4 regions of the Hydrogenovibrio thermophilus genome follow, and region 1 is predicted to be linked to each of the others. Evidence: predicted binding sites of a transcription regulator. Region 1 holds the regulator's gene; each other region holds the start of a gene.

Region 1 (4,769 bases):
GTTCCAGGATGTGCTTGACGATGGCCAACCCCAAACCGGTGCCACCGGTGTCGCGTGAACGTGCCGTATCGACACGATAAAAACGTTCGGTCAGGCGACTGATGTGTTCCTGCGAAATCCCGATGCCGGTGTCGTCCACCTGAAAGTGCGGCCCTTTTGCGTCTTCGTACCAGCGCACGGTGATTTGCCCGCCTTCCGGCGTATAACGGATGGCGTTGGAAATCAGGTTCATCAACACACTCTTCAGCGGTTCTTCGTAACCTTTCAACGCCAGACTCTCGTCCAACTCAAACCTAAAACTGTGTTTTCCTTGGCTCATCTGAGTGGCGTCCTGTTCCATTTTTTTGAGGATGGGAGCAATCGGAACGGTTTTCTCCTTACCGACCAGCGTTTCCGATTCCATGGCCGAAAGCGTCAGCAAATCGTTGATGATGGACTGCATCCGTTCGGATTGGTTGTGCATCTGTTCCAACGGCTTCACCCACATGGAATCCGGTTCTTGGCCGTCCATCATCACTTCGATGTAACCGTTCAATACGGTCAGCGGCGTACGCAGTTCATGTGACGCATTGGCAATGAAATCACGGCGGATTTGCGCCAGATTGTAAAGCTCGTGAATGTCCTTGACGATCAGCAGCTTATGTTCCTGAAAATACGGGAATAATTTCAGATTGAACACCCGAGGAATCCCGTTGAGTGAAGATAAAATCACCGATTTTTCATAACGCCCCGACTTGAGGTACTGAATGAAATCCGGGTGCCGCAGCAGATTTTCGATTTTACGATGGGTATCACTGTGTTTCAGCTTGAACAGCTTTTTGGCGGAATTGTTAAACCATTCAATTTGATTGGATTCATTCAGCGAGATAATGGCGTCCGGAATCGTCATGGACGCGGCCAGGAATTGCTCGGATTTGTAAAACTGTAAGTCGGCGTGCTTTTCCAGCGAACGCTGTTTGCGTGAGACCAGATACCCTAACTCGCCCCACAGACCGGAGCCAGGTGGATAAGACACATTAGGCGTGCCCTTCATCCAAAGTTCGAAGCGATAGATACTGTACAATTGACGGGCGATATAGAACAGCAAATAACCGAAAAAGGTGGCCATCCACCAATCGGTCATCCATGCGATGAACAGGGCGAGCCACACACTGGTGATGACCCAGGTGAGTTCCCGCGTAATTCCTTTTGACACTGAATCGTTTTCCTCTTATTCAACAGAGAAACGATAGCCAGCACCTCTTACGGTTTGAATCGTATCGGCTGCCCCGACGGGCTCCAATAGTTTTCTGAGACGCCGAATGTGAACATCGACGGTTCTCTCTTCGACCACGACATTCTCCCCCCACACCTGGTCCAGCAACTGGACACGGGTATAAACACGGTTGGAATGCGTCATGAAGAAATGCATCAACTTGAACTCTGTTGGCCCAAGTTTAACTTCTTGGTCATTGACTGTAAAACGGTAACTGGATAAATCCAGCTTCAAATCGCCGGAACGCACCACGTCCAGCGCATTCTTTTCGGGGGATTGACGTCGCAGCAAGGCCTTGACCCGTGCCACCAAGGCTCGCGGCGAAAAGGGTTTGACGACGTAATCGTCGGCACCCGCATCAAAACCCTGCACCTGGTCGTTTTCCTCACCACGGGCCGTCAGCATGATAATCGGAATGCCGGCGGTCTGGTCGTTCTGACGAATACGCTGAGCCAGCGAAACACCCGACACGCCCGGCAACATCCAATCCAATAACACGCAGTCCGGCTGGTGTTCCAACAACAGTTTCCAGCCTTGCTCTGCATTCGGGGCTTCGATGACCTTATAATTCGCCGCTGTTAACGTGAAATTCAACATATCGCGAATGGCGGCTTCATCTTCGACCACTAAAATGCATTGCTCTGTCATAAATCTTTCCCGTTAAGATTCCAGCTCGCTCAAGAACTCGTTTAAGCGTTCGCTGTCTAGGTTACGCATATCCATCCCTTGAACCAGGTAGATGATGCTTTCCACAATGTTTCTGGCATGATCCGATACACGCTCGGAAGCGCGCAATGCGATGATCATTTCCATCAGACATTCTACTTGATCCGGCATCTCTTTCAGAGAGGTTTTCAAATCCGCCATGGCATCGGCGAAAATGTCGTCGATCAATTCTTCTTCCTGAATGATTTTACCAGCCCCTTCGGTGGAAACGCGAGCAAAAGAATCCAGCGCAGTTTTCAGCATGGCGTTGGAGCGCGTGGAAATGTCCATCAATTCAACGTAGCCCGGCAATTCAGCGCACTTCACTTGGTGCTCTTTTCCGAACACGATGACCATTTTCGCGATCTTGACGATTTCGTCGCCCATACGCTCCAGATCGATGGCGATGCGAATCGCGGCAATGATCAAACGCAAATCGGAAGCCGTCGGTTGTTGGCGCGCCAATACTTTCGCGCACAAACGGTCGATTTCCATTTCCGCTTTATTAATTGCTTTGTCGAAGGCGATGATTTCCACCGCTTTTTCGGTATCGCCACTGCCCAAAGCGACCAACGCCGTTTCAAACTGGCGCTCGACCATGCCGCCCATTTCCAGAATGTGGTTGAACAAATCTTCCAGATTACGGTTCAGCATTTCCGAAATGTGTGAGCTGAATTCTTGTTTTTCCATGTGATGACTCTCCTGACTGTTCTTATAACTATAACTCAATACTCAACATTGAGAGCTTTGCACGAGTGGGACGCGAGGAAAAAATGAGATAAAATTTTTCTGAATCAGGCGGAAAACGAAGTTAATAGCTAGCTATTAACGAGTTTTTCAACGACATTCAGGAAGATTTTAGCTATTTTTAGCCGTGTACCCATCTCGTGTAAAGCTCTCAACTTAACCGTAACGACCGGAAATGTAATCTTCGGTACGTTTGACTTGCGGATTCGTGAACAGAGAGTCGGTATCGGTGTATTCGATCAAGTCTCCCATGTACATGAATGCGGTGTAATCGGACACACGAGCTGCCTGCTGCATGTTGTGCGTGACGATCAAAATCGTGAAGTCCTTTTTCAGCTCGAAAATCAATTCTTCGATGGCCAAAGTGGAAATCGGATCCAGTGCCGATGTCGGTTCGTCCAACAACAAAACTTCCGGCTTGATGGCGATGGCACGCGCGATACACAAACGCTGTTGCTGACCACCCGACATGCCCAAAGCATTCTCGTCCAAACGGTCTTTGACTTCTTCCCAAAGTCCGGCGCCTTTCAAGGCCCATTCCACCGTTTCATCCAGCACGTTCTTATCGCTGATGCCTTGCAGACGCAAACCGTAACAGACGTTTTCATAAATCGATTTCGGGAAAGGGTTCGGCTTTTGGAACACCATGCCCACACGACGACGCAGCGCCGCCACATCCATGTGCTTACTGTACATGTCGTCCCCGTGCAAAAGCATCTCCCCTTCCACGCGCACGATGTCAATCAAATCGTTCATGCGGTTGAAGCAGCGCAACAAGGTGGACTTCCCGCAACCCGACGGCCCGATAAACGCCGTCACACGGTTTTGCGGCAGTTTCATATTGATGTTCTGCAAGGCTTGTTTGGAACCGTAAAACAGGTTCCAATCCTTGACCTCAATCGCCATTTTTTCGTTGTCCAAGTGCATACCACGATGATCACGATCAATCGAAATATTCATATTCTGTTCAGTCATAACAACATTCCTATTCTAAAATTCTATTGCAATAATCCACCAGGCCTGGTCATTAATTATCCAGAGCCTTGTACTTCTCTCTCAGCTTATTACGGATCGTGATCGCTCCGAGGTTCAAACCGATGATGATCAACACCAACAACAAAGAGGTGGCATAGACCAACGGCTGAGACGCTTCAACGTTCGGGCTTTGGAAACCGACGTCGTAGATATGGAAACCAAGGTGCATGAACTTACGGTCCAAGTGAATAAACGGTGCGTTCAAATCGATTGGCAGTTCCGGCGCCAATTTCACCACACCGACCAACATCAACGGTGCCACTTCCCCGGCGGCACGCGCCACGGCCAGAATCAGACCGGTCATAATCGCCGGCATCGACATCGGCAGGACAATTTTCATAATGGTTTCGGACTTGGTCGCACCCAGCGCCAGACCACCCTCACGCAAGGCACGCGGAATACGGGACAAGCCTTCCTGAGTCGAAACGATCACCACCGGCAGGGTCAATAACGCCATCGTCAAAGAAGCCCACAGCAACGCCGGCGTACCGAAGGTCGGACTCGGCAAGGCGTAACTGTAGAAGAGTTCGTCGATACTGCCCCCGATGATGTAAACGAAGAACCCGAGACCGAAGATACCGAACACGATGGACGGCACCCCCGCCAGGTTGTTGATGGAAATTCGTACCGTCCGCAATAAAATGCCGTCTTTGGCGTATTCGCTCATATAGACGGCGGCAATCACCCCCATCGGCGTCACAAAAATCGCCATCAGGATCACCATCGTTACCGTCCCGACGATGGCCGGGAAAACCCCGCCTTCGGTGTTCGCTTCACGCGGATCGTCAATCAAGAAGTGTCCGATGGACGTGAAGAAGAAACCAACCTGCTCGCCAAACGTCATGTTGTTTGGCTGCCAGAAACGTACAATGGATTTCAACGGAACATGAATGAATTTATTTCCCGCAATTTGCAACGTAACTTCACCCAGATTATTGGACTGGCGATACAACACCTTCAACGTATCTTGCTGATCACTGAATTCTTGTTTCAGCGTGGTGCGCTCGGCCTCGAACTCGGCTTGTTT
Region 2 (4,769 bases), 1.1 Mb from region 1:
GTATGATCGCGACCGTCGTTATGGCCTGAAGCTGTACGTGAAACGTGTGTTTATCATGGACGACGCCGAGCATTTGATGCCGAGCTATTTGCGTTTCGTTCGTGGGGTCATTGATTCCAATGACTTGCCGCTGAACGTGTCGCGTGAAATCCTGCAAAGCAATCGAGTGGTCGATAAAATCCGTTCCGCTTCGGTGAAGCGTGTGTTGGATCAGCTGGACAAAATGGCCAAGGCCGACGAAAAAACCGATTACGAAACCTTCTGGGATCAGTTCGGTAATGTCATGAAAGAAGGGATTATCGAGGATTTCGCCAACCGCGAAAAAATCGCCAAGCTGCTACGCTTTTCGTCAACACATGAATCCTCCGGGCCGACGCAACGTGTGTCCCTGCAGGATTATGTCGATCGCATGGCGGACGATCAGGAAGCGATTTATTTCATCACCGCAGAAACTTACGCGGCGGCTTCCGGTAGCCCGCATTTGGAAATGTTCCGTAAGAAAGGCATTGAGGTCTTGTTGATGACGGACCGCATCGACGAGTGGCTGGTGTCGCACTTGACCGAATTCGAAGGCAAATCATTGAAGTCGGTGACGGCGGCGGACTTGAAAGAGTTCGAAGATGAAGCCGAAAAGGATTTGTCCGAAGAAGACAAGAAAGCGCGTGAAGCCCTGACCGAGAAAGTCAAAAAAGCGATTGAAGATGCCGTGTCCGACGTCAAAATCACGCACCGTCTGACCGACTCACCCGCGTGCGTGGTCCCGGCGGACGGGGATGTTTCCGCGCACATGGCGCGTATGCTGGAGCAAATGGGGCAAGCCATGCCGAAGCAGAAGCAGAAGCCAGTGCTTGAGCTGAACCCGGAACACGCCTTGGTGAAAAAATTGGATACGCTGGACGATGAAGCCAAAGTCAAAGAGTGGTCCTTGTTCCTGTTGGAGCAAGCACAATTGGCGGAAGGCGATCACCTGGAAAATCCGGCCGACTTCATCAAGCGCATGAATGCGTTGCTGAGTGAAGTCATCTGATTGGTTCGAGAACCTCGCTAGAAAAGACATAAAAAAGCCCCGGGCCGGCAGTCGCCCGGGGCTTTTTTTATGGAAATCAGAAATATACTGCGGAGGATTACAGCTCACATAACACGCAACGGCTTTCGTTGATGTTATTGCGTTCGAAATCCTGAATGTTTTCGAGCGTGGTCTGTCCGATGTTATCCAACGCTTCGGCGGTGAAATAAGCCTGGTGCGCGGTAATCAATACATTCGGCAAAGTCACGAGACGTTCGAAGGTATCGTCGTCGATGATTTCCTCGGAGTGGTCTTCGAAAAACAGGTTTTCTTCCTGTTCGTAGACATCGATGCCTAGGTAGCCGATTTTGCGGTCTTTCACACCTTGCACCAGTGCATCGGCATCCGTCAAGGCACCACGGCTGGTGTTAATCAGCATGACACCGTCTTTCATTTTACTCAGCGCGGTTTCGTCGATCAGGTGGTGTGTTTCCGGCATCAGCGGTACATGCAAGGTGATGATATCACTTTGGCGGTAAAGCTCGTCCAGTTCGACGTATTTGGCGCCGTATTCTTCCACTTTGGGGTTCGGGTAAGGGTCGTACGCCAAAACATTCAGGCCGATGCCGGTGAGGATACGGGTCATTTCCAGACCGATACGGCCGGTGCCAATGATACCGGCGGTTTTACGGAACATATCGAAACCGAGTAAGCCTTCCAGGGTGAAGTTGCCATCACGCACCCGAATGTAGGAGCGGTACGTTTTGCGATTCAAACTCATCATCAACGCCAAAGCGTGTTCCGCCACCGCCATCGGCGAATAGGCCGGCACGCGTAAGACGGTGAGTTTGTGTTCGCGAGCTGCGTCACGGTCGACGTTATTGAAACCGGCGCAGCGTAATGCGATCAGTTCGGTGCCGCCGGCCGCCAATTGTTCGATGACCGGGCGAGAAAGGGTGTCGTTGACGAACACGCATACCGCGCGATAACCTTTCGCCAAAGGCACGGTCTTTTCATTGAGGTGAACGTCGAAATAGTCGAGATCGACCGGATAATCGGGAGACAGTTTTTCGAAGAGGGCTTTATCGGTTTTGGTGGTGCTGAAAAAGGCGACTTTCATGGCGGTGTTCCATTTGAGTGGATGAGTAACCACTATAGCATAAGGGGTTTTAGAGCTGTCAAGTGACCCTTTTAAAACAACGCAAAACAATCGAAAACCACCAGGCCTGGTCGTTTTTTGTGGCGTTTTATGCCACAATAGCGCCTTCTTTTTACGTTCGGTTTGAAAGCCGATTTTTTGATTCCAGCTTCCCAAAAGGATACCCATTTTGATTTCAACCGCGAACATCACCATGCAATTCGGCGAAAAGCCGCTTTTCGAAAACATCAGCGTCAAATTCGGCGACGGAAATCGTTACGGTTTGATCGGCGCCAACGGCTGCGGGAAATCCACCTTTATGAAAATTCTGGGGGGCGACTTGGAACCGACCAGCGGGAATGTCAGCCTCGACCCGGACGATGTATTGGGGAAACTGCGTCAGGACCAGTTCGCGTATGAAGAGTTCAGCGTAATCGATACCGTGATTATGGGGGATACGGCGCTGTGGGAGGTCAAGCAAGAGCGCGACCGCATTTACAGCTTGCCGGAAATGTCCGAAGAAGACGGCATCAAAGTCGCCGACCTGGAAGTGGCGTTTGGCGAAATGGACGGTTACACCGCCGAATCCCGCGCCGGCGAATTGCTATTGGGCTTGGAGATTCCGGTGGAACAACATTTCGGGCCCATGTCGGAAATCGCACCGGGCTGGAAGCTACGGGTATTGTTGGCGCAAGCGCTGTTCGCCGATCCGGACATCCTGTTGCTGGACGAACCGACCAACAACCTCGACATCAACACCATCCGTTGGTTGGAAGGCGTGCTGAACGAACGTAAAAGCACCATGATCATCATCTCGCATGACCGCCACTTCCTGAACTCGGTCTGTACCCATATGGCGGATTTGGACTACGGTGAGCTGCGTGTCTATCCGGGCAATTACGACCAATACATGTTTGCGTCCACTCAGGCGCGTGAGCGTTTGCTGGCCGATAACGCCAAGAAAAAAGCGCAAATCAATGAACTGAAATCCTTTGTCAGCCGCTTCTCGGCCAACGCGTCCAAAGCCAAGCAGGCCACATCGCGCTTGAAGCAGATTGATAAAATCGAGCTGGAAGAGGTGAAGCCGTCCAGCCGGGTGAATCCGTTCATCCGTTTCGAGCAGGATAAGAAGTTGTTCCGCCTGGCATTGGAAATCGAGCATTTGACTAAATCCTACGATGACCTGACGATTTTCAAGGACTTGAACCTGATGTTGGAAGCTGGTGAAAAAATGGCGGTCATCGGACCGAACGGCATCGGGAAAACCACTTTCCTGAAAACGCTGGTCGGCGACACCGATATCGATTCCGGTACCGTGAAGTGGTCGGAAAACAACCAGATTGGCTACTATGCACAGGATCATGCGCACGAATTTGAAGAAGATTTGAATTTGTTGGACTGGATGTCGCAATGGAAGCAGCCGGAAGACGATGAACAGGCCGTGCGTTCGGTATTGGGCAAAATGCTGTTTTCCCAGAAGGAAATCGATAAGTCGGTGAAGGTGCTGTCCGGAGGGGAGCAAGGGCGGATGCTGTTCGGTAAACTGATGTTGCAGAAACCGAATATTCTGATTATGGACGAACCGACCAACCACCTGGACATGGAGTCCATCGAGTCTTTGAACCAAGCGTTGGAAGAGTTCGAAGGCACGGTCATTTTCGTCTCCCATGACCGTGAATTTGTTTCCTCTCTGGCCACGCGCCTGATGGTGATGAAGCCGGATGGCGTGGAAATCTATCACGGTGATTACGAGTCGTACCTGGCTGAAAACGAATAAGCTTCGGTCAGTATCAATTGCCGGGCGTTGAATGTCTGGCATAAAAAAAGCCGTTCCTTGGAACGGCTTTTTTATTGGCAATAAGCGTGAGGGCTTATTGCTTATTTGGCTTTTTTCGGCGGATATTGCGCCAGCAGCTTTTGTACGATTTCATTCACCTGTTCTGTGATTTCTTTCGGGTCGGCATGTTGATCAACATCCGAGGTGCTGATGCCGCGCCAGACCAATTTTTTGTTGCTGTCCAGAATGTCCAACACCACTTTACCTTGTTGATACTCTTCGATATCGGAACCGGTTTGCACGCCTAAACCGCCGTAGCCACCGTAAAAGCCGGTACCAAAGCCAATCGATGTGGTGACCGGCGTGGAACGGATTTTAGAGCTGACGCCGACATGGTAGGTGATGTAGGCATTCGGTTTTTCGGACACGAACTGATAACCTTTGGCGTTCATATTGGCCAAGACGGCTTTTTGAATGCGTTCCGCGATGAGCGGGTTTTTCTTTTCGAACTCTTCCGCGGTGGGTTTGACCTGGTCGCCAGCCGGTAACCAGTCATAGGTTTTCAGCTGACTGAAATCCGTGCCAGTATCGTAATCGTCACTGACCTGAACCGTGGAGCAACCGCTCAAACCGAAAACCAGCAATAATGTCCAAAGTGTTTTTTTCATAAGGTGCATCTCTTTCAAGTAATAATGATTCTTATTTTAACGGTAAATTCATTTATAGCAAGTGTAGCACTTCTACTTAGCGAAAAACAGCCAGGCCTGGCTGTTTTCTTATTAGCCAAGCGTTTGCGGTTTGGGCTTCTGAGTAATGAAATAGCTACCGATAATAATGGGCAGAGCGCC
Region 3 (4,769 bases), 320 kb from region 1:
CCGGGGCATTTGCGCCATGCATTCAAAAACATCAAGCCGCCGGAAGAGGGGTCGGTTCGTTATCGGCTGGACAACGCCATCGATCATTTCCGGGAAGTGCAGTTCCGTCGTTTGACGCGTTGGGTGTTGTCGCACCGTGCCATTACCTTGGCGTCGACATTGGCGTTGATGATTTTTGCCATCGGTCTTTTGGCCGGAGGGCGAATTGCCTTTGTGTTTTTCCCGTCGCCGGAATCGACTCGTTTGCTGGCGGATGTGCGTTTTGTCGCGGGCACGCCGCCGGAAGTGACGACGCGTTACGTTGATCAGCTTTATCAAGCCTTGCTGGAAACCGAAAAAAACCTTGAGCCGGGCATTGTCAAAACGGCGGTGGTGCATCATAACGAAACCAATAATGGGGAAACCGGGGCCAACTTCGGGGGCATTAATATCGAGCTGGTGGAGTCGGACCAGCGTGAAACCCGAAATGCCGAGTTCATCCAGATGTGGCATGAAAAAGCCGGAAAAGTCCCAGGCCTGGACGTTTTGTCGATTGAAGCGCCACGTAACGGACCGCCTGGCAGCGACATCGATATTCGTTTGTGGGGCGCGGAGCCGGGCGTGTTGAAACAGGCGTCTCTGGATTTACAACAGGTGTTGTCGCAAATTCCCGGTGTATCGGGGGTGAAGGACGATTTGCCGTACGGGCGGGATCAGCTGGTGTATGAATTGACGCCGCAAGGTCAAGCGTTGGGCTTTACCTATGCCTCGCTTGGGCAGCAACTGGCGGATGCGTTTTCCGGGCGGTTGGCACAAATTTTCACCGATGGCGAAGATGAAGTGGAGGTGCGGGTGCAGTATCCGCGCGACGAACAGGCCAAACTGGCCACGCTCGGCAGCATGCAGGTGATGACGCCGGACGGGCAAAGTGTGCCGCTGAGTTCGGTGGCGAAATGGAAAAACCAGCAAGGCTTTGATGCCGTGCGTCATGTGGACGGCCGTTTGACCATTACCGTCAAGGCGGAAGTGGATAAGAGCGTCAATAACGCCAATCGTATTTTGGCCCAGCTTCAGGAAACGACCTTGAAGGCGTTGGTGGCGCAATACGGATTGAGTTATTCACTGGAAGGTCAGAGCGCCAATCAGGCGGAAACCATCGGCGATATGAAAATCGGGCTGCTGATTGGCTTGGCGACCATTTACATTGTGCTGGCCTGGGTGTTTGCGTCCTATGGCTGGCCGTTGGTGGTGATGATGGCGATTCCGTTCGGCTTGATCGGTGCGATTATGGGGCATTGGGTGCTGGGTATCGATATGACAATTCTGTCGTTGTTCGGTTTCTTCGGTTTGTCCGGCATCGTGGTCAACGATTCCATTATCTTGGTGAGTTTCTACAAACGGCTTCGTGAAGAAGGGATGGCGATTAACCAGGCGTTGGAAGAAGCGGTGGTGCAACGGGTGCGCGCGGTATTCTTAACCTCTTTGACCACCATTGCCGGTTTGACGCCGTTGCTGTTTGAAACCTCCTTGCAGGCGCAGTTCCTGATTCCGATGGCGGCGTCCATTGCCTTCGGGTTGATGTTCTCGACCTTATTGATTCTGTTGGTGATTCCGGCGACCTTGTCGCTGTATGAAAATTTCCATGATCGGTTACAGGCCAGAAAGCAGGCCGCTGAAGCGGCCTAAATAACCTCCTTCTAAGGTCAGGGTTACTCGCCTTGGAACCCCGGGTTCCAAGGGTGGTCGCAACGGATCAGGCCGTCTTCGATCGGCGGGGTTTCAATCGGTCCGCCGAAGGCTTTCCAGGCATTGAACCCGCCGGCGAGATTAATCACATTTGTATAGCCCATCTGTTTCATGGTGTAAGCGGCCAGTGCGCCGCGTCCACCGGCCTGGCAGAAAATGATCCAAGGCTGGTTCAGATCCGACAGTTCCGATTCGTGCCCTTCAAAGCACATGTCGCATTTGGGTTCCAGAATGCCTCTGGGGATATGAAGTGACATGGGGATGGTGCCGTCGAGGTATTCCGCCGCTTCGCGGACATCGAGGGTTTTGTAACCTTGCGCCTGGTAGTCTTCCACCTGGTCGCAAGTGATTTCATCAATATTGGCTTTGGCCGTTTTTACGAGGTCTTTCAGTCTAAGTGGCATAGCGAACTCCTTGTCTGGAAAGGGAAAACGTCAAGCCATTCCGATTCTAGCATAGATTTTGAGGAATTTATTTCATCCTGCCGTTGCCTTTCATAAAACCTTCAAATAATGCGTGAAAATGAAAAGCATCATATACCCCGAGCGGCTTGAACCGCTGTTTTCGATTTGATTTTCATCAGGATAATCGCGAAAAAATCCAATTTTTCCCAGTGGTTATTTCACGATAGAAAGATAAGAAAACTTGATGATTTTGTCATTTTGAGAGAAAATGTTCGTCCAATTTTGCACTTGTCACTTTCAAAATGGGTCAAAAAGGCCAAAAAATTAAAGTGGATAAGACACCGAATTTTTATAACTTGAGGGAAGTTGCCAATGTCAACTCGTAGAGAACTAGCCAATGCGATCCGTGTGTTGAGCATGGATGCCGTCCAAAAAGCCAAGTCTGGTCACCCAGGCGCGCCGATGGGGATGGCTGATATCGCCGAAGTCCTGTGGAATGACCACATGAAATTCAACCCGACTAATGCAAACTGGGCCGATCGCGATCGTTTTGTTTTGTCGAACGGTCACGGCTCCATGCTGATTTATTCGTTGTTGCATTTGACTGGGTTCGACCTAGGAATGGAAGACATCAAGCAGTTCCGTCAATTGCATGCGAAAACCGCAGGTCACCCGGAATACGGTTATGCCGACGGTATCGAAACCACGACCGGGCCGTTGGGGCAAGGGATCACCAACGCGGTTGGTATGGCGATTGCCGAGCGTACTTTGGCGGCGCAATTCAACAAACAAAACCACGACATCGTTAACCACTACACTTATGTCTTCATGGGTGACGGTTGTTTGATGGAAGGCCTGTCTCATGAATCAGCGGCCATGGCCGGTACTTTGGGTCTTGGTAAATTGGTCGCTTTCTGGGATGACAACGATATTTCCATCGATGGTCACATCTCCGACTGGATGGAACGTGACGTTGCCGGACGTTTCGAATCGTATGACTGGCACGTCATTCGCGACGTTGACGGTCATGATGCCGACGCGATTGATAAAGCGATCCGTGAAGCCAAGTCCGTTAACGACAAGCCTTCTTTGATTTGTACACGTACGACAATCGGTTTCGGTTCTCCGAACCTGTGCGGTACCCACGATTGTCACGGCGCTCCATTGGGTGACGAAGAAATCAAATTGACGCGTGAAAACCTGGGCTGGGAATACGAGCCGTTTGTGATTCCGGAAGAAGTTTACGAAGGTTGGGATCATAAAGAGCAAGGTGCGAAAGACGAAGCCGAGTGGAACGCTAAGTTTGAAGCTTACCGCGCTGAATACCCAGAGTTGGCGGCGGAATTCGAACGTCGTATGGCGGGTGAATTGCCGGCGAACTTTGAAATGGAAATGGATAAGTTCATTGCGAAAACACAAGACGAAATGCCAAATATCGCCTCTCGTAAAGCGTCTCAAAACGCAATCGAAGCCATGGGGCCATTGTTGCCGGAAATGTTCGGCGGGTCGGCTGACTTGACCGGATCTAACCTGACCAACTGGTCCGGTACGGTGAAAGTGAATCATGCGAATCCAAACGGTAACTACCTGTCTTGGGGTGTGCGTGAATTCGGTATGGCACACATGATGAACGGGATGGTTCTGCACGGCGGCTTCAAAGTCTACGGCGGTACTTTCTTCATGTTCATGGAATTCATGCGTAATGCTTTGCGTATGTCCGCCTTGATGAAAATCGGTACGATTTATGTCTTTACGCACGATTCCATCGGTTTGGGTGAAGATGGTCCGACACACCAACCGGTCGAGCAAATGGCGACCATGCGTGTGATTCCAAACTTCCAAACTTGGCGCGCGTGTGACGCGGTTGAGTCTGCGGTCGCGTGGAAGCTGGCGGTTATGCGCGGTGACGCACCGACAGCTTTGGTCTTCTCTCGTCAAAACTTGACGCCGATGGAACGTACGGCCGAGCAAGTGAAGAACATCGAGAAGGGTGGTTACATCCTGAAAGATTGTGACGGTACGCCGGACATCATCTTCATCGCGACCGGTTCTGAAGTTGGTTTGGCGGTTGAGTCCGCTGAAGCGATGGACGCGAAAGTCCGTGTGGTTTCCATGCCGTCTACCGATGCCTTTGATGAGCAGGATCAAGCCTACCGTGATTCCGTATTGATCCCAGGCGTTAAGCGTGTTGCGATCGAAGCCGGTGTGGCCGAGTCTTGGTACAAGTATGTTGGCTTGGACGGTGATTGCGTTTGCATGAAGTCCTTCGGTGAGTCTGCACCCGCCGGTGAATTGTTCAAGGAGTTCGGCTTCACTGTTGAGAACGTGGTGGCGACGGCGAACAAGGTACTTGGTAAATAACCCATTTCATTTTTTACCAGGCCTGGCCGGTTTACCGGTTGGGTCTGGCGTATTTTAGGAGTAAATAAGAATGACAGTTAAAGTTGGTATTAACGGTTTTGGCCGTATCGGTCGTATGGCGTTTCGTGCGGCTGCAAAAGACTTCAAAAACATTGAAGTAGTTGCCATCAACGATTTGTTGGACCCTGAATATTTGGCATACATGCTGAAGTACGATTCCGTACACGGTCGTTTCGACGGTGACGTCGAAGTGAAAGACGGTAACTTGGTTGTGAACGG
Region 4 (4,769 bases), 930 kb from region 1:
GATCATCAGACGATACGGATAATTCAAGTTCTGCGTTGGTTGGCAATTGCCGTCATGGTCGCAATACTCTTCGGTCTCGGTATTTTCCAACACGATATAATTATCCACCCAGTTGGAGTACACCGACAAAGTCGAGTGTAGATTTTCCGACTGCCAGGTCGCCGCCAATTCGGTGTTAATGGAGGTTTCCGCTTTCAAGTCCGGGTTACCCAGTTGATAGGCTTGCACCCCGCCGTGCGCGCCGGAAGCATAGAGTTCAAAAATAGACGGCGCGCGGAAGCTGCGTCCCAAGTTCCCGGTGAAGGTCCAGTTGGACGTATAGTGGTACGCCACGCCCAAAGCGCCGGACCAGTCCGAGAAGTCGCGTGAATTGTTCGAGCTGTTGTAAACCCCGGTTTCATCCCAGAAATGAGCATTTTCAGAACTTAATGGCGCTTTGACGTGCTGACTGTCGTAACGCGCACCCAATTCCACGTCCCAAGGGCCGAAGGATTGTTTCTCCACCATAAAGATGCCGGCACCGTCTTCGGTCGCGCTCGGCGTCAAATGACCGGAACGCAAATCCTGGTCTTTGGTGTAACCGCTGACACCGAATTCACCTTGCCATCCGAAGAACTCTGGATGCTCCACCGCCAATTGGTAGTCGTCGCGGTGAACAACGATGTCGAGATATTCCTCGTCATCCTTGTAATCGTCCATATCCTCATACGTCACTTCGTGCATCGCCTGACGCTGGTTGCGGGTATGAGCGTATTTCGGTTTGATGACCCAATCCCCGGCGAAAAACTCGGCCTTCAATTGGGTTTCGGAGTTGGTCAGATTCTGCCCGGCGGACGGAATCAATTCATATTCGCCCGGTGCCGCTTCCACCCCCAGATAGTTTTGTTTGGATTGCCAATAATTGTGGCGTAATTCCACTTCACCCCAATCGCCACGGTAACCTGCGCCGATCACGGCCGACTCGCCTTCAAAGTTGGTGTAAGGCGTGGTGCCTGTGACCAACGGCTTGGTGCCTGGCGGATCGCCCGGTGCCACATCACCCGCTTCCGGGCCGTCCGGCGTCACAAAGTCATTGCCGCGACGTTTGGTCACGCCCCCGACCAGACCGAAGCCATTGGAAGACAGTTTGGCCTTGGCGCCAATCATGGTTTCGTTATTATTGGAATTCACCTCGCCCATCAATTCTCCGGACGCTTTGGTCTCACCCGGCCCGGCGTAATCAATTTGCGGCCCGACCACATTCACCGCCGACTTCACCGCCTGGCTGGAATACTTCAAGCCTTGCGGCCCACGAATCACTTCCAGACGTTCGGTCAAAGCCGGGTCCACATTCGGGTTATGGCGTGTGCCTTCCGCCTGATATTCCATGGTCATGCCGTTGGACAACACCGGCAAACGCAAAGAAGTATCGCCGCGCACCACCGGCTTACCGGATTGCGGGCCGGTTTCCAGGGTATTCACGCCGGGCAAGCCGTCCAGCGCTTCACCGAGGGAAGCGGTGCCGTTGCGGTCCATTTCCGTTTTGGAGGGTTGTAAGGTGGTGGACGTACTGATATCGACCGGTTCCAACGGCGGATTCAATTGCGATTCCACGGAAATTTTCTGTAATTGGGTTGTTTGGGTCTGCTTGCTGTCTTCCGCCCAAGCCGCGTTCACCGACGCGCCACTGGCCAACAGAATCGCAGACACGAGTTTCTTGCGAAGCATGTCTTTCTCCTGAAAAGGATATCTCTTACTGATTATTAAGGGGGATTAAATAAAACGAATCAATCAGGAGAAGGCCGGCGGAGCGCGGCTGAAATAGACGGCCGCGAAGGTGGCGGCAAACGATAAAATGGAATCCGGGCGCCACACATCCCGGTAAACGGGTGTCTGCGGCAACTCGAAACTCGGCGTGAAGGCACTGGCTTGGTGCTCCACACCGTCGAAGACATTACACACTTCGGCGTGTTCATGGAACGGATGAATCTCGGCGTGCAGCAAAGCCGCCGTCTGCGCGAACAGCAACACGAACGCCAGCAACAGATGTCGCCAGGACACCGTGTCAGCGCCAAAAGGCTGAAGCCATCGCTTCGGCCGTGTGTTTGTCAGGGTTCGTCGATTCATCGTCAAAAAATACGAGTTCGTTACAGGTTGTTGGAGTATTCACTTAGCTGTTCTGAAACAACCCGCGTCGGTTACTTCTTTACATTTTCGTCATTACATTGTGTTACATAATAACATTCTCTATTTTAGCTCCTCCTGACATGAAATCCAGTGATAAATAAAATTTATTTCAAAAAGTCATCCAAATGGCCAGGCCTGGTGGTTTTTCGGTTTGTTTGACAGCTTTATGAAAGGCGCGGATTCGGCATGATTTTTTCAAACCGCATGGCTATAATGAAACCAATCGTTGCACAAAATCACTTACTAGAAGGATGCGCCATGTCTTTGTCACCCTACGCCGGAAAACCTGCCCCACAATCCATTCTGGAAAACATTCCCAAACTGATGACCGACTACTACAACCTGATTCCCGATGCCAGCAATCCGGATCAGGCGGTCGCCTTCGGCACCTCCGGCCACCGTGGCAGCGCCAGCAAAACCGCCTTCAATGAAAACCACATTGCCGCCATTTCACAAGCGATTGTCGAATACCGCGACGCGCAAGGCATCACCGGCCCGATCTACATCGGCATGGACAGCCACGCCCTGTCGGAAGCCGCTCACGCCACCGCCATCGAAGTCTTTGCCGGCAACAGTCTGGACGTCATTATCCAAGGCAAAGGCCGTTACACGCCGACGCCGGTCATTTCGCACGCCATTCTCACCTACAACGAAAACCGCACCGATGATTTGGCCGACGGCGTCATCATCACGCCATCGCACAATCCACCGGAAGACGGCGGCTTCAAATACAACCCGCCAAACGGCGGCCCGGCCGATACCGACGCCACCTCCGTAATTCAAGACCGCGCCAATGAAATCCTGATGTCCGACATGCAAGCCATCAACCGCATGCCGCTGGCCGAGGCGATGGCTTCCGAATTCGTCAAGGCCGAAGACCTCATCATGCCGTATGTCAAAGACCTCGACAAAATCGTCGATATGAAAGCCATCAAAGACGCCGGACTCAAGCTCGGCATCGACCCGCTCGGCGGAGCAGCGGTGGATTACTGGCAACCGATTGCCGACCATTACGGCTTGAATCTGGAAATCGTCAACAAACACGTCGACCCGACCTTCTCGTTCATGACGGTGGATAAAGACGGCAAAATCCGCATGGACTGCTCCTCGCCTTACGCCATGGCCAGCCTGATTGCACTGAAAGACGACTACGACATCGCCTTCGGCAACGACACCGACACCGACCGCCACGGCATCGTCACCCCGTCGGTCGGTTTAATGAACCCAAACCACTATCTCGCCGTCGCCATTCAATACCTGCTGACCCACCGTCCGAACTGGTCGGCGGACGTTAAAATCGGTAAAACGCTGGTGTCCAGCTCCATGATTGACCGCGTCGTCGCCTCCTTGGGCAAAACCCTGGCGGAAGTGCCGGTCGGTTTCAAATGGTTTGTGGACGGTTTGGTGTCCGGCGACTATGCCTTTGGTGGCGAAGAATCCGCCGGGGCGTCTTTCTTGAAAATGGATGGCACCGTCTGGAGCACCGACAAGGACGGCATTATCATGAATTTATTGGCGGCGGAAATCACCGCCGTCACCGGCAAAGACCCGGGGCAACTGTATCAAGAGCTAACTGAACAATTCGGCAACCCGGTATACAGCCGCATCGACGCACCGGCCAACCGTGAACAGAAAGCGATTTTGAAAAACCTGTCCCCGGAAATGGTCAAAGCCGACACTTTGGCGGGTGAACCGATTCTGGACAAACTCACCCATGCACCGGGCAACGGCGCGGCCATCGGTGGCCTGAAAATCACCACCGAAAACGGCTGGTTCGCCGCCCGCCCATCCGGCACCGAGGACATCTATAAAATCTACGCCGAAAGTTTTAAAGGCCAAGCGCATTTGGATGAAATTCTAAAAGAAGCGCAAGCGATTGTGAGTGAAGCTTTGAAAAAATAAAAGGATAAGAGCTTGGTTACGAGAAATGATATGAAAAAATGGATAATTGAAGGCTTGAAAGCTAATAATGGAAAAGGTTGGCCTAAAGAAATTTCAAAATACATATGGGAAAACTATGAAGCTCAATTGAAATCTTCTGGGGATTTGCTTTATACATGGCAGTATGATGTTAGGTGGGCAGCACAAAAACTTCGATATGAAGGCATCCTCAAGCCAGTTAATGGCCGCCGAGACTTACCATGGGAGTTAGCTTAAGCTCTAAAATGCATTTCAAAAAGCTTTTCTTGGTTACTAACTCGTTTCACCACCAACGCTTCCCCACTTTGAAAGCCCAAATGCAGGTCATGTTCCACGCGATTTGTTTTGTGTTTACGCGCGCTTCTGGGTTCAACTTTCCAATCGGCGATATCCGCTCGTTGAAAGCGGTGAATTTCCAGAGGAAACAGTAACACCATCTTGTCGTTGTCGGCATCCACAATCAGTTTTCGGCCCAAGCCTAAGTCCACTTCATTCACCGGTTGAAAGGCTTCGGTTTCCAACAGACGTTGGTAGGTTTGTGCCACTTCGGTTTTCAGCGCCTGATGTTGTTTAAAGCCATATCGCAATAACAGCAGCCCCGGCAACACCCACAGCCCCCAGATGGGTAAGGTGTGGATAAAACCGTTTGAGAGTTGGCTAATCGCCAACACCAAGCCGGATGC

The links. Region 1 encodes PhoB, which activates phosphate uptake and scavenging genes when phosphate is short. Its sites were predicted from a motif close to GNNTGTCATAAAACTGTCANAT; they were not measured.
Region 2: EPV75_RS08605 (2-hydroxyacid dehydrogenase) is a predicted target of PhoB. The motif match lies at 2,187-2,208, and genes of this name have one in related genera.
Region 3: tkt (transketolase) is a predicted target of PhoB. The motif match lies at 2,215-2,236, and genes of this name have one in related genera.
Region 4: pgm (phosphoglucomutase (alpha-D-glucose-1,6-bisphosphate-dependent)) is a predicted target of PhoB. The motif match lies at 2,320-2,341, and genes of this name have one in related genera.

Annotation. Positions count from the first base shown of each region.
Region 1 covers NZ_CP035033.1:718,077-722,845, reverse strand. Annotated here, with positions in the region: gene phoR (phosphate regulon sensor histidine kinase PhoR) at 1-1,195, opposite strand, end outside; gene phoB (phosphate regulon transcriptional regulator PhoB) at 1,211-1,903, opposite strand; gene phoU (phosphate signaling complex protein PhoU) at 1,916-2,650, opposite strand; gene pstB (phosphate ABC transporter ATP-binding protein PstB) at 2,864-3,682, opposite strand; gene pstA (phosphate ABC transporter permease PstA) at 3,735-4,769, opposite strand, start outside.
Region 2 covers NZ_CP035033.1:1,829,182-1,833,950, reverse strand. Annotated here, with positions in the region: gene htpG (molecular chaperone HtpG) at 1-1,027, shown strand, start outside; gene EPV75_RS08605 (2-hydroxyacid dehydrogenase) at 1,125-2,126, opposite strand; gene EPV75_RS08600 (ABC-F family ATPase) at 2,335-3,921, shown strand; gene EPV75_RS08595 (DUF4136 domain-containing protein) at 4,023-4,589, opposite strand; gene EPV75_RS08590 (DMT family transporter) at 4,701-4,769, opposite strand, start outside.
Region 3 covers NZ_CP035033.1:400,850-405,618, forward strand. Annotated here, with positions in the region: gene EPV75_RS01780 (efflux RND transporter permease subunit) at 1-1,665, shown strand, start outside; gene EPV75_RS01785 (rhodanese-like domain-containing protein) at 1,689-2,129, opposite strand; gene tkt (transketolase) at 2,502-4,490, shown strand; gene gap (type I glyceraldehyde-3-phosphate dehydrogenase) at 4,561-4,769, shown strand, end outside.
Region 4 covers NZ_CP035033.1:2,400,353-2,405,121, forward strand. Annotated here, with positions in the region: gene EPV75_RS11195 (TonB-dependent receptor) at 1-1,707, opposite strand, end outside; gene EPV75_RS11200 (hypothetical protein) at 1,771-2,040, opposite strand; gene pgm (phosphoglucomutase (alpha-D-glucose-1,6-bisphosphate-dependent)) at 2,425-4,068, shown strand; gene EPV75_RS11210 (hypothetical protein) at 4,099-4,323, shown strand; gene EPV75_RS11215 (hypothetical protein) at 4,320-4,769, opposite strand, start outside.